2 regions of the Variovorax sp. YR266 genome follow, and region 2 is predicted to be linked to the other one. Evidence: predicted binding sites of a transcription regulator. Region 2 holds the regulator's gene; the other holds the start of a gene.
The links. The regulator NrdR, encoded in region 2, represses ribonucleotide reductase genes. The targets are predictions, from matches to a motif close to CACNANATNTNGTG.
Positions count from the first base shown of each region.

Region 1: a site for NrdR is predicted at 1,898-1,911, ahead of BLW48_RS04780 (ribonucleoside-diphosphate reductase subunit alpha). Genes of this name have one in related genera too.

Region 1 covers NZ_FNPM01000001.1:1,027,019-1,032,666, reverse strand. Annotated here, with positions in the region: gene BLW48_RS04780 (ribonucleoside-diphosphate reductase subunit alpha) at 1-1,814, opposite strand, end outside; gene ampD (1,6-anhydro-N-acetylmuramyl-L-alanine amidase AmpD) at 2,165-2,764, opposite strand; gene BLW48_RS04770 (sigma-54-dependent transcriptional regulator) at 2,751-4,307, opposite strand; gene BLW48_RS04765 (two-component system sensor histidine kinase NtrB) at 4,312-5,648, opposite strand, start outside.
Region 2 covers NZ_FNPM01000005.1:221,109-226,756, forward strand. Annotated here, with positions in the region: gene BLW48_RS15395 (DUF748 domain-containing protein) at 1-820, opposite strand, end outside; gene BLW48_RS15400 (lytic transglycosylase domain-containing protein) at 1,557-2,396, shown strand; ZMP/ZTP riboswitch at 2,427-2,552, shown strand; gene glyA (serine hydroxymethyltransferase) at 2,594-3,838, shown strand; gene nrdR (transcriptional regulator NrdR) at 3,863-4,306, shown strand; gene BLW48_RS15415 (type IV pilin protein) at 4,342-4,803, opposite strand; gene BLW48_RS15420 (PilC/PilY family type IV pilus protein) at 4,817-5,648, opposite strand, start outside.

The sequences.
Region 1 (5,648 bases), on a different contig from region 2:
ACGGAACCCAGGTTGCAGACGGCGGTTTCGGTGTCGCTGGTGTTCAGCGTGATCTCGGTGCAGAGGTTCGACGAGTGCACCACGCCTGCGTGCTGCTGCGGCGAGCGCACGTTGCAGGCGTCCTTGAACGTGATCCAGGGGTGGCCGGTCTCGAACAGCATCGTGAGCATCTTGCGCCACAGGTCGGTCGCCTGGATGGTGCGCGCGGGCTTGATGTCGCCGCGGGCAGCCTTCTCTTCGTAGGCCACGTAGGCCTTCTCGAAGTCGGCGCCGAACAGGTCGTGCAGGTCGGGCACGTTGGAGGGCGAGAACAGCGTCCAGGTGCCCTTTTCCATCACGCGGCGCATGAACAGGTCGGGGATCCAGTTGGCGGTGTTCATGTCGTGCGTGCGGCGGCGGTCGTCGCCGGTGTTCTTGCGCAGCTCCAGGAACTCCTCGATGTCGAGGTGCCAGGTTTCGAGGTACGTGCAGACAGCGCCCTTGCGCTTGCCGCCCTGGTTCACGGCCACTGCCGTGTCGTTCACCACCTTCAGGAACGGCACCACGCCCTGCGATTCGCCGTTCGTGCCCTTGATGTGGCTGCCGAGCGCGCGCACGCGGGTCCAGTCGTTGCCCAGGCCGCCGGCGAACTTCGACAGCAGCGCGTTTTCCTTGATCGACTCGTAGATGCCGTCGAGGTCGTCGGGCACCGTGGTCAGGTAGCAGCTCGACAGCTGCGAGCGCAGCGTGCCGGCGTTGAACAGCGTGGGCGTGCTCGACATGAAGTCGAACGACGACAGCACTTCGTAGAACTCGATGGCGCGGGCTTCGCGGTCGATTTCGTTCAGCGACAGGCCCATGGCCACGCGCATGAAGAAGGCCTGCGGCAGCTCGATGCGGGTCTTGCGCACGTGCAGGAAGTAGCGGTCGTACAGGGTCTGCAGGCCGAGGTAGTCGAACTGGTTGTCACGCTCGGCCTTCAGCGCCGCGCCCAGGCGGGGCAGGTCGTACTGCAGCAGCTTTTCGTCGAGCAGGTCGTTGTCCACGCCCTTCTTGATGAACTGCGGGAAGTAGTCGGCGTAGGCGGTGGCGCGGTCGACCGGCATCACTTCGCGGCCGATGATCTCCTTGAAGATCGTGTGCAGCAGCAGGCGCGCGGTGGCGAAGGTGTAGTCGGGGTCTTTCTCGATCAGCGTGCGGGCCGCCAGGATCGAAGCCTTGTAGACCTCGTCGAGCGGCACGCCGTCGTACAGGTTGCGCATCGTCTCGGCGACGATGGGGGCGGACGTGATGCTGTCGCCCAGGTTTTCGCAGGCCGACTCGATCAGGCCCTTGAGTTCGTTCAGGTCAAGGGTGACGAGCTCGCCGTTGTCCAGCACGTGCAGTGCGGGCGCGGCCGGCACGTCTTGCTCGCCCTGCTTCGAGCGCTCCTGCGTGCGGCGTTCGCGGTACAGCACGTAGGCGCGGGCAATTTCATGGTGGCCGCCGCGCATCAGGCCGAGTTCGACCTGGTCTTGCACGTCTTCGATGTGGAAGGTGCCGCCGCCCGGACGCGAGCGCACCAGCGCGCGGATCACGCCCTGCGTGAGCACGTCGACCGTTTCGCGCACGCTGGCCGAAGCCGCGCCCTGAGTGCCGTGCACGGCCAGGAAGGCTTTCATCATCGCGATGGCGATCTTGTTCGGCTCGAAGGGCACGACAGCGCCGTTGCGGCGGATGATCTGGTAGTGGGCCAGGTTCTGGCCGGTGGGGGAGCCAGCAGTGTCTCGCTGCTGTTGCGGTGGCGTCGAGGGAACGGCACGCGGGGTCGATTGGGGGTTCAGGGCAGTTTGCATTCGCTTCCTCTCGGTTGGCAATTCTTGTTGGATGGCGGCGCCTGGGCCGGGCGCTGCGCCGGTGTGGATGACCGGACAGGGGACACTATATCTAGGGTGCGGGGGGTGTACAACCCACTAGATGTAGCGTTTTCCTATGGATACAAGGATTGCCGGTATTACTTCCGCCATAGGACACGGCCAGCGATGCCGCTTGAATACTGGCCTATGGTCTCTCAACCCGCATGGGGCTTGGCTTGCAAGCCGATTTGGGCCTGCAGGCCGCATGGTTGCTGAATCGCGCGGTTGCTATTTTCGCATTGCTGCGCTGCAAGAGCGACGCATCACGAGGTGCCGCACGATTGAAAAAATTAGCGCTGCACCACCTGCGGCGGAAACATCTGTGGATTCCAGCCGAGCTGTTCGCGCAGCAGGCGCCAGTCGAAGCCCGCGCCCGGATCCTGTTTGCGGCCCGGCGCGATGTGCTCGTGGCCGGCGATGTGCGCGATCGCGTAGTGCTGCGCGATCGCGGCACACAGGCTCGCGAGCGTCTCGTATTGCGGCTCTTCGAAGGGCTGGCCTTCGAGGCCTTCGAGCTCGATGCCGACGGAGTCGTCGTTGCAGTTGCCGCGGCCGCGCCACGACGACACGCCGGCATGCCAGGCACGGTCGTCGCAGCTCACGAACTGCCAGAGTTCGCCGTTGCGGCGCACGAAGAAATGCGAGGACACCTCGAGGCCGCGGATCGACTGGAAGTAGGGGTGTGCGTCCCAGTCGAGCTGGTTGGTGAACAGTTGCTGCACCGCGTCGCCGCCATATTCGCCGGGCGGCAGGCTGATTGAATGCAGCACGATGAGGTCGGTCTGCGCGCCCGCGGGACGGGGCCCGAAATTCGGCGAGCGCAGCGCCTTCGCGAAGCGGTACCAGCCGGCTTGCCAGAGCCCGCTGTCGTTGGCTTCAGTCGTCGACATGGCTGCTCGCGCCATCGTCGCCGTTGGGCGTGGTGATGCCCAGTCGCGCGATGCGGTAGCGGATCTGGCGCAGGCTCATGCCGAGCCGCGCGGCGGCCGCGGTGCGGTTGAAGCCGCTCTCGTGCAGCGCACGCACGAGGATCTCGCGCTCCTGCTGATCGAGATAAGCCTGCAGGTCGGAGGGCAGCGGCGGCGGCGCGACCTTGGGCGGCGCCACCGGCACGCTCGGAAGCGGAGCCAGCGCGACAGGCGCGTCGGCGACGGGCGATAGCGGCGCTGGCGCGGACGCCGCGGCTTCGGCCGCAGCAGTGAAGCCGCCCATCAGGTCGAGATGAAGTTCGTCGCCGTCGTTCAGCGCCACTGCGCGGTGCAACAGGTTTTCGAGCTCGCGCACGTTGCCGTTCAGCGGATGCTGCGCGAGGCGGCGCAGCAGTTCGTTCGACAGATGCGGCACGGGCAGGCCGCCGTCCTGTGCGATGCGCGAGAGCAGCGCGGCGCACAGCGCGGGCAGGTCCTCACGGCGGTCGCGCAGCGCGGGCACGGCGATCTCGATCACGTTGAGGCGGTAGAAAAGATCCTGGCGGAAGCGGCCGGCTTGCACTTCGGCGTGCAGGTCTTTATGAGTGGCACTGACGATGCGCACGTCGACAGCTTCTTCCTGCGTCGAGCCGATCGAGCGCACGCTGCGCTCCTGGATCGCGCGCAGCAGCTTCGACTGCATGGCTAGCGGCAGGTCGCCGATCTCGTCGAGAAACAGCGTGCCGCCGCGCGCGGCCTGGAAGTAGCCGTCACGGTCTTGCGAGGAGCCGGTGTACGAGCCCTTGCGCGCGCCGAAGAATTCGGCCTCGAGCAGGTTCTCGGGAATCGCGCCGCAGTTCACCGCGACGAATGGGCCTTCGCTGCGCTGGCTGCAGGCATGCACCGCGCGCGCAACCAGCTCCTTGCCGGTGCCCGATTCGCCGCGCACCAGCACCGGCGCCATGCCGCGCGCCACCTTGGCGATGCGCGACTTGACGAGGCGCATAGGCTCCGATTCGCCCACGAGACGGTCGAGCGCGGCGATGCCGGTGCCGGAGGTGACCACCGTTGCGTCGGCGCTGTTGTTGCTCGCGGGTACCGCTTGCACGGGCTTGGCCACCGGCTGCGGCGCCAGCCGCGCCTGCACGGCGGAAGCCACGACGGCGCGGAACTGCTTCAGGTCGACCGGCTTCGTGAGGTAGTCGAAGGCGCCGGCCTTCAGCGCTTCCACCGCGTTCTCGGCCGAGCCGTATGCCGTCATCACCACGCAGCGCTCGCTGCGCTGGGCCTTCTGGATGCGGTGGATGATCTCCATGCCCTGCCCGTCGGGCAGCCGCATGTCGGTGATCACGGCGTCGAAGCGGCCGGCCTCCAGGTGCTGCCAGGCTTCTGACACGCTGCCCGCGGCCTCGACGCGATAGCCCTCGCGCAGCAGCGTCAATTCATAGAGCGTGCGCAGGTCGGGTTCGTCGTCGATGACCAGGATCTGCGCCGGTCGCTGGGTGGAAGGGGGGGGGGTGCTCACGGCGCTATTGTGTCAGCCGGTTTTCGCTGGGGGCGAAGCTGACGAAGAATTCGTTGCCCTCGGGCCCGCCCGGCACCAGCGCGCGCCGCTCGTAGCCGATGGTGGCACCATGCCGCCGGCACAGCTCGCGGCACAGGAACAGGCCGAGCCCGCTGGAGCGGCTCTCGGAAGAAAAGAAAGGCTCGAACAGGTGCCGCTGCACCGCCGGCTCCAGCGGCGCGCCGTCGCTCCACACCATCAGGCTGGGGCGGTTGGTGCCGCTGCGCTGCAGCGCGGTCAGCACCTGGATCGAGTCTTCGCGCTTGCCGGCGTAGCGCGAGGCGTTGTCCAGCAGGTTCACGATCAGGCGGCGCAGGTGCTCGGCGTCGAAGCGCACCTCGCTGCTGGGCGCATCGAGCGACACCAGCACGCCCTTGCGCTGGGTCTGGCGCACCCATTCCTCGGCCAGCACCTGCACCGCAGGGTCGAGCACGACCTGCTCGCCGAGCGACAGCACGCGCTGCTGGCGGGCGCGCGAGACGTCGAGCACGTCGTCCACGATGCGCGCGAGCCGCTGCGCGTTGTGCTGCACCATGCTCGTGAGCTTGCGGTGCGCCGGGTCTGTCAGGTCTTCGTTGAGCAGCGCGCTGGCCTGGGTGATGGCGGCCAGCGGGTTGCGGATTTCATGCGCCACGGCCGCCGACATGCGGCCCATTGCGGCCAGCTTCTCGGTGCGGATGCGGGCTTCGAGCTCGCGCAGGTCCTGCAGGAACATCACGCACAGGCTGTCGATGCGCTTCTCGCTGGTGGGCGTGAGCCGCGTGCGCACGCGCACCTCGCGCGCCGCGCCGCGCACCTGCGCCACCGGGATTTCTTCCGTCTGCGGCGCCCGCCGCGCGAAGGTCTGGCGCGCCAGCGCGGCCAGTGCATGCCATGCGGGCTGGGCATGCAGCGGGAACGGCAGCGTTAGCTTCGCCAGGCCCTGGCCAAGGATGGCATCGGCTGCTGGGTTGGCCGCATGTACCAGGCCTTCGGCGTCGATCACCAGCACGCCTTCGCTCAGCGTCTCGATCACCAGGTCGTTGACCTGCGCCTGCATCTGCGCGCTGCTGCGGCTGCGCTGCGCCACGGCTTCCTCGCGCGCCAGCCGGCGGGCCATTTCGTGCGCGAGCAGCGCCACCACGAAGAGACCCGTGCCGGTGAGCGCCGCCTGCACGAAGCGCGGCGAAGAATCGCCCGGCTGCTGCAGCCAGTGCCAGCCCGCGTCGGCCAGCAACAGCAGCGTGACCGTGGCGGTGGTGCCCAGGCTCACGATCATGGTGCCCAGCACCGCGCTCATGAGCACCGGCAGCGCGAACAGCG
Region 2 (5,648 bases):
CAGTGATCTTCAGCCCGGTGGTCGCGGCTTGCTCGAAGCCGATCTTCAGGTCGGCATCGAGGCTGCCTGCCTGGAGTTTCACCGGCAGGCCGCCCGGGATGTAGCCGAGGTACGGCACGAGGTCCAGCCCCTTGAACTGCACGTGGGCGTCGGTCTTGCGGTTGTCGGAGAAGGGCGTGGTGAAAGCCGCCGAGTCGAATTTGCTGCCGTTGAGCGCGAAGGCGAGCTTGGGCTCGGTGTTGATGTCGCGCTTGGAATCGAGGTTGCTCAGGAAGGGCACCTTGAGCACGAAGTCGCGCAGTTCGTGCTTGCGCTTGACGGTCTGGTCGTCGAAGTCGACGGAGCCGCCATTGATCGCAATGTTGTAGATGGCAAAGCGCGCCGGCTTGGCGTTCGGGTCGGGCGGCGGGCCGGCCGAGAGCTTGGCAAGGATGTCGTCGATGTCGTATTTGCCGTCGGCCTGGTGCGTGAGCAGGATTGCAGGCCCGTCGACCGTGACCGCGTCGATCACTGGTGCGAGCCGGAAGATCGACTGCAGTTCGGCGTCGGCGTAGATGCGGCTGACGGCCACCTGCGACTTGCTGCCATCCGCGGTGGCAATGCGCAGGTCGTTCAGCGTGAGTTCGAGCGTCCAGGGCTTGAAATCGATCTTGCCGACTGTTACCTGCCGCCCCAGCTTCTCGCTTGCGATCTTCTGAAGCTGGCTCTTGGCAATCGGCGGCACCGCCAGCCAGGCAATGACCCAGAAGGCCAACAGAACCAGCACCGCGACGATCCCACGTCGCACCCATTTGTTTTGTTTGATCGAAGCTACGTCCATCGCCAGAGTGTGCCGCAAACAAGCGGCAACGCGAGGTACGCAAAAAGGACGCAAGCCCACCTCCGGAAGAAATGCCAGAAACACCGAGGAACCGGTTTTACCGGGCCTCAGGCGTTGCCCCCGGCAGGGGGTAGGAGAAGCGACACGAAGTGCGCGCAGCCTGGGGGCGAGCCAAAAGAAAGCCCGGTGATTCGACGGAGTGTCTAGTCACCGGGCTTGATGGCGGGCACAAAACCCATGCCATCGATTCGCGCGACCGGAAGTCAATGGTTCCTGCCGTGCTGGCAGCAAGAGATTGCCACCGTGGATCCTCGGACGCTGAACCCTTGACTTGCACCTCGGGCTGCCGGACCTCGGAAAAACACCTGAAAAGCTCAGGCCCGTCCAGATTAGGCGTCGCACCCTCGGATTGCAAACGCGTTTTACAAAGGGATTTCCCCTAAGCCGAAACGCCTCGAAACGGCAACTTTTTTAAACAACTATTAGCATAACGAAGCAAGTCCTTATGCTTGACCGGGTATTTAGCCACGCTAGAATCCGCCCTGCTCTGACCGCCCGACGCGGCAGAGCCACCCTGAATCCGCTGCCGAACTCCCCCGGCTTGATCAGGTCGCCGCGCCCCTAACCCCCTTCACTCCATGCGCGGAGCCTGATTCGTACCAATCCAAGCGCCGCTGCCTTCATCCATCGCCTTCCGTGGCGTTGCGACTCGGGTGCCGCACAGAAAGGAAGAGCGATGAACAAGGCGTTTGATGTCACGGCCCGCGGGCTAAGGACCTTCGTGTCCGATGTGGCAGACGGCTTTTTTGAAATTACCCACAACGGGTTTGCACTGGTCGGCCTGGCCATTGTGTTCGCGGCCCTCGCCCTCGTGGCGCGGCCCGACCTGCGCAAGACCGGCGAGGAGCAACTGATGGGCTGGCTGCAGTCGCGCAAGCCTGCGCCTGAAGTCACCGATCTCGAGCCCACCGCCATCGAGCGCACCACGGCCGCGAGCCCCGCCGACCTGCCCAAGCAGCAGGCCGCCGTGGCTTACTGGCTGAGCAAGAAGTACCGCGTGGCCGCCGAACCGCTGAGCGTGCTCGTGGCCGAGGCCTATGGCATCGGCAAGCGCACGAAGATCGACCCGACCCTGATCCTCGCGATCATGGCCGTCGAATCCAGCTTCAACCCGTTCGCCCAGAGCCAGGTCGGCGCGCAAGGCCTCATGCAGGTCATGACCCGCGTGCACGGCGACAAGTACGAAAGCGCGGGCGGCACGCTCACCGCCTTCGACCCGGTGACCAACATGCGCGTCGGCGTCAAGGTGCTGCAGGAATGCATCTCGCGCGCCGGCTCCCTCGAAGGCGGCCTGCGCTACTACGTGGGCGCGGCCAACCTCGAGGACGACGGCGGCTACGCCGCCAAGGTGATGGCCGAGCACGAACGCCTGCTGCAGGTGGCCAACGGCCGCGCGCCGTCGACGGTCACACCGCCAACCGTGCGTCCGCAGCCGATCCCTGTGGCAACACCGCCCAAGCCTGCCGAAGAACGCACTGAGCCGGCCAAGGTGGCCCTGCTCTCCTCCGTTTCCTGAAGAGGTTTCGGGCCGGGTGTGAGCTACACTCGGCGGGTACGCGACTGGCGATAGGCGCAGCACCCGAACACGGTGCCACGCGCTGACGTGGAATACCACTGGGAAGCGTACCGCCTGACCACAACAGGCGTTCAGCCGTTCGCCTGGGCAGCCCTTGTTTGGTTGAAGAACAAGGACCTCGTCTTCAAAGGACTGCCATGTACCAACGCAACATCCTGGTCGAACAGACCGATCCCGAAATCTGGGCCGCGATTCAAGCCGAAAACGCGCGCCAGGAACATCACATCGAGCTGATCGCCAGCGAGAACTACGCCTCGCCGGCCGTCATGGCCGCCCAGGGCTCGCAGCTCACTAATAAGTACGCCGAAGGCTACCCGGGCAAGCGCTACTACGGCGGCTGCGAGCACGTCGACGTGGCCGAGCAGCTGGCCATCGACCGCGTCAAGCAGATCTTCGGCGCCGACGCCGCCAACGTGCAGCCGCATTGCGGCGCCTCGGCCAACGAAGCCGTGATGCTCGCCTTCCTGAAGCCCGGCGACACCATCATGGGCATGAGCCTGGCCGAAGGCGGCCACCTGACCCACGGCATGCCTCTCAATATGAGCGGCAAGTGGTTCAACGTCGTGAGCTACGGCCTGGACGCCAACGAAGCCATCGACTACGACGCGATGGAACGCAAGGCGCACGAGCACATGCCCAAGCTCATCATCGCGGGCGCCTCGGCGTATTCGCTGCGCATCGATTTCGAGCGCTTCGCCAAGGTCGCCAAGGACGTCGGCGCGATCTTCATGGTCGACATCGCCCACTACGCAGGCCTCGTGGCCGCGGGCGTGTACCCCAACCCGGTGCCGCATGCCGACGTGGTCACCTCCACCACCCACAAGAGCCTGCGCGGCCCGCGCGGCGGCATCATCCTGATGAAGTCGCAGCACGAGAAGGCCATCAACAGCGCCATCTTCCCCGGCCTGCAAGGCGGCCCGCTGATGCACGTGATCGCCGCCAAGGCCGTCGCGTTCAAGGAAGCCATGGCGCCCGAGTTCAAGGCCTACCAGCAACAGGTGGTCAAGAACGCCCAGATCGTGGCCGACACCCTCACCCAGCGCGGCCTGCGCATCGTGAGCGGACGCACCGAAAGCCACGTGATGCTGGTCGACCTGCGCGCCAAGGGCATCACCGGCAAGGAAGCCGAAGCCGTGCTGGGCAGCGCCCACATGACGATCAACAAGAACGCGATCCCCAACGACCCGGAAAAGCCGATGGTCACCAGCGGCGTGCGCATCGGCACCCCCGCCATGACCACCCGCGGCTTCAAGGACGAAGAGGCCCGCATCACCGCGAACCTGGTTGCAGACGTGCTCGAGAACCCGCGCGACGCAGCAAACATCGACGCCGTGCGCGCCAAGGTCCACGCGCTGACGAGCCGCTTCCCTGTCTACCGCTGATTCCGAGCAAGAAGACTTGACCGCATGAAATGCCCTTTTTGCGGTCATCTTGAAACGCAGGTCGTCGAGACCCGCGTTTCGGAAGACGCCGACTTTGTCCGCAGGCGCCGCCAGTGCAGCGCCTGCGACAAGCGCTTCACCACCTACGAGCGGCCCGACGTCAATTTTCCCGTCGTCGTGAAGAAGGACGGCAGCCGCGCCGACTTCGAATCGACCAAGGTGCGCGCCTCCATGATGCTGGCGCTGCGCAAGCGCCCGGTGAGCATCGAGCAGATCGACAACGCCCTGCTGCGCATCGAGCAGAAGCTGCTGGCCAGCGGCCTGCGCGAAATCGACTCGACCAAGGTCGGCGAGCTCGTGATGCGCGAACTCAAGAAGCTCGACAAGGTCGCCTACGTGCGCTTTGCCTCGGTGTACCGCAGCTTCGAGGACGTGGACGAGTTCAGGCAGTTGCTGCGCGATATCTGAGCCGCGTCGGCAACGGCCGTACTCTCACAGGCACCTCAACGGTTCCAGCAAAGCTGCACCAGCGCACTCGAAGCGTCGGTGCTGCTGCCCGCCAGCTTGACGCCCAGCTGGTTGACCGTGAGGGTTCCGCACTCGTCATTGCGCGAAGCCCCCGCTGGAACGGCTTGCAAGGTGTAGCTGGTCTCGTTTCTTGCGACATAGCTGATGGAATAGTTCGCCGTGCCGGACGACGGCGACTGCCCCAGTCCGGCCGGCAGCGCGACGGTCGCCGGCGGATAGCGTCCGTTGGCGGTCATGTAGCGCTCGGTCCACTGCGCCGCCTGCAACAACTGTTGTTTGGCATCGGCGCGCTTGGCCCGCAGCACGTAGCGCGTGTAGCTCGGGTAGGCGATGGCGGCGAGGATGCCGATCACCGTCGTCACGATCATGAGTTCGATCAGCGTGAAGCCGCGCGAGCGGCCCCGTCTACCAGTCTGTGTCCTGGATTGCTTTTTCATGGTTCTCCTCCCTTCAGTCGGTCGACATCAGGCTGCGCCAGCCGAAGCGGCGCACGACGTCGGGCCGTGTCAACGTCTTGCACTCTCCGGCGGCATTGCAGATCACGTCCTTGCCCTTTTCCTTGTTCTTCGGCTGAAGAACCATGTCGTCCTTGCCGGAGCGATTCCGGAAGCCGGCATAGGCCCCCACCGCGCCGGAAGTGGAATACGCAATGCCCTCGGGCGCCGAGCCGCTGAAGAAGTCGATTACCAGCGACCAGCCGTCGTCGCCCGTTCCGGCGGTGCAGGTGACCGAATTGCTGCCCGAGCCGGGAATGGTGCTCGAGAACAGCCCGATGCCGCTGGTCAGCACATCACCCGGATAGACGACACGCTCTCCCGACGCAGGCAGCTTCAGGTGCCAGCCGCGCTTGGCCTCCGAACCGGTGTAGCTCACGGCGTTGTGGGAGACGGTGCGCAACTCGGCATCGCCCTCCTCGACCGGTGTGGCGCCGATGGTCTGCGCCACGAGGTCGTTCCTCGTCGCGGTGCTCGAGCTTCCGTTGACCGGGTCCCAGATGCCGTACAGGTACTGGTCGGCGGTCGAGCGCTCGTCGCCGGAGGCGAACAGCCGACCGGTGCCGAACACCAGCATGTAGCCACCGCGCGGATGCCCCACAACCACCGGCGCCGTCGTGATCGGCTGGCTGGCGCCGGCCGCGAACAGCGGCTTGTTGTCGAGGCCGGACGGGGTCACGGCCCCGGTTGCGGCCGGACGATTCGAGCTGAGAGGCCCCATCGTGGCTTTCCACTGACGGCTGTCGGTGCCGCCGAGGTCGAACTTCCAGAGATTGCCGAGCAGGTCT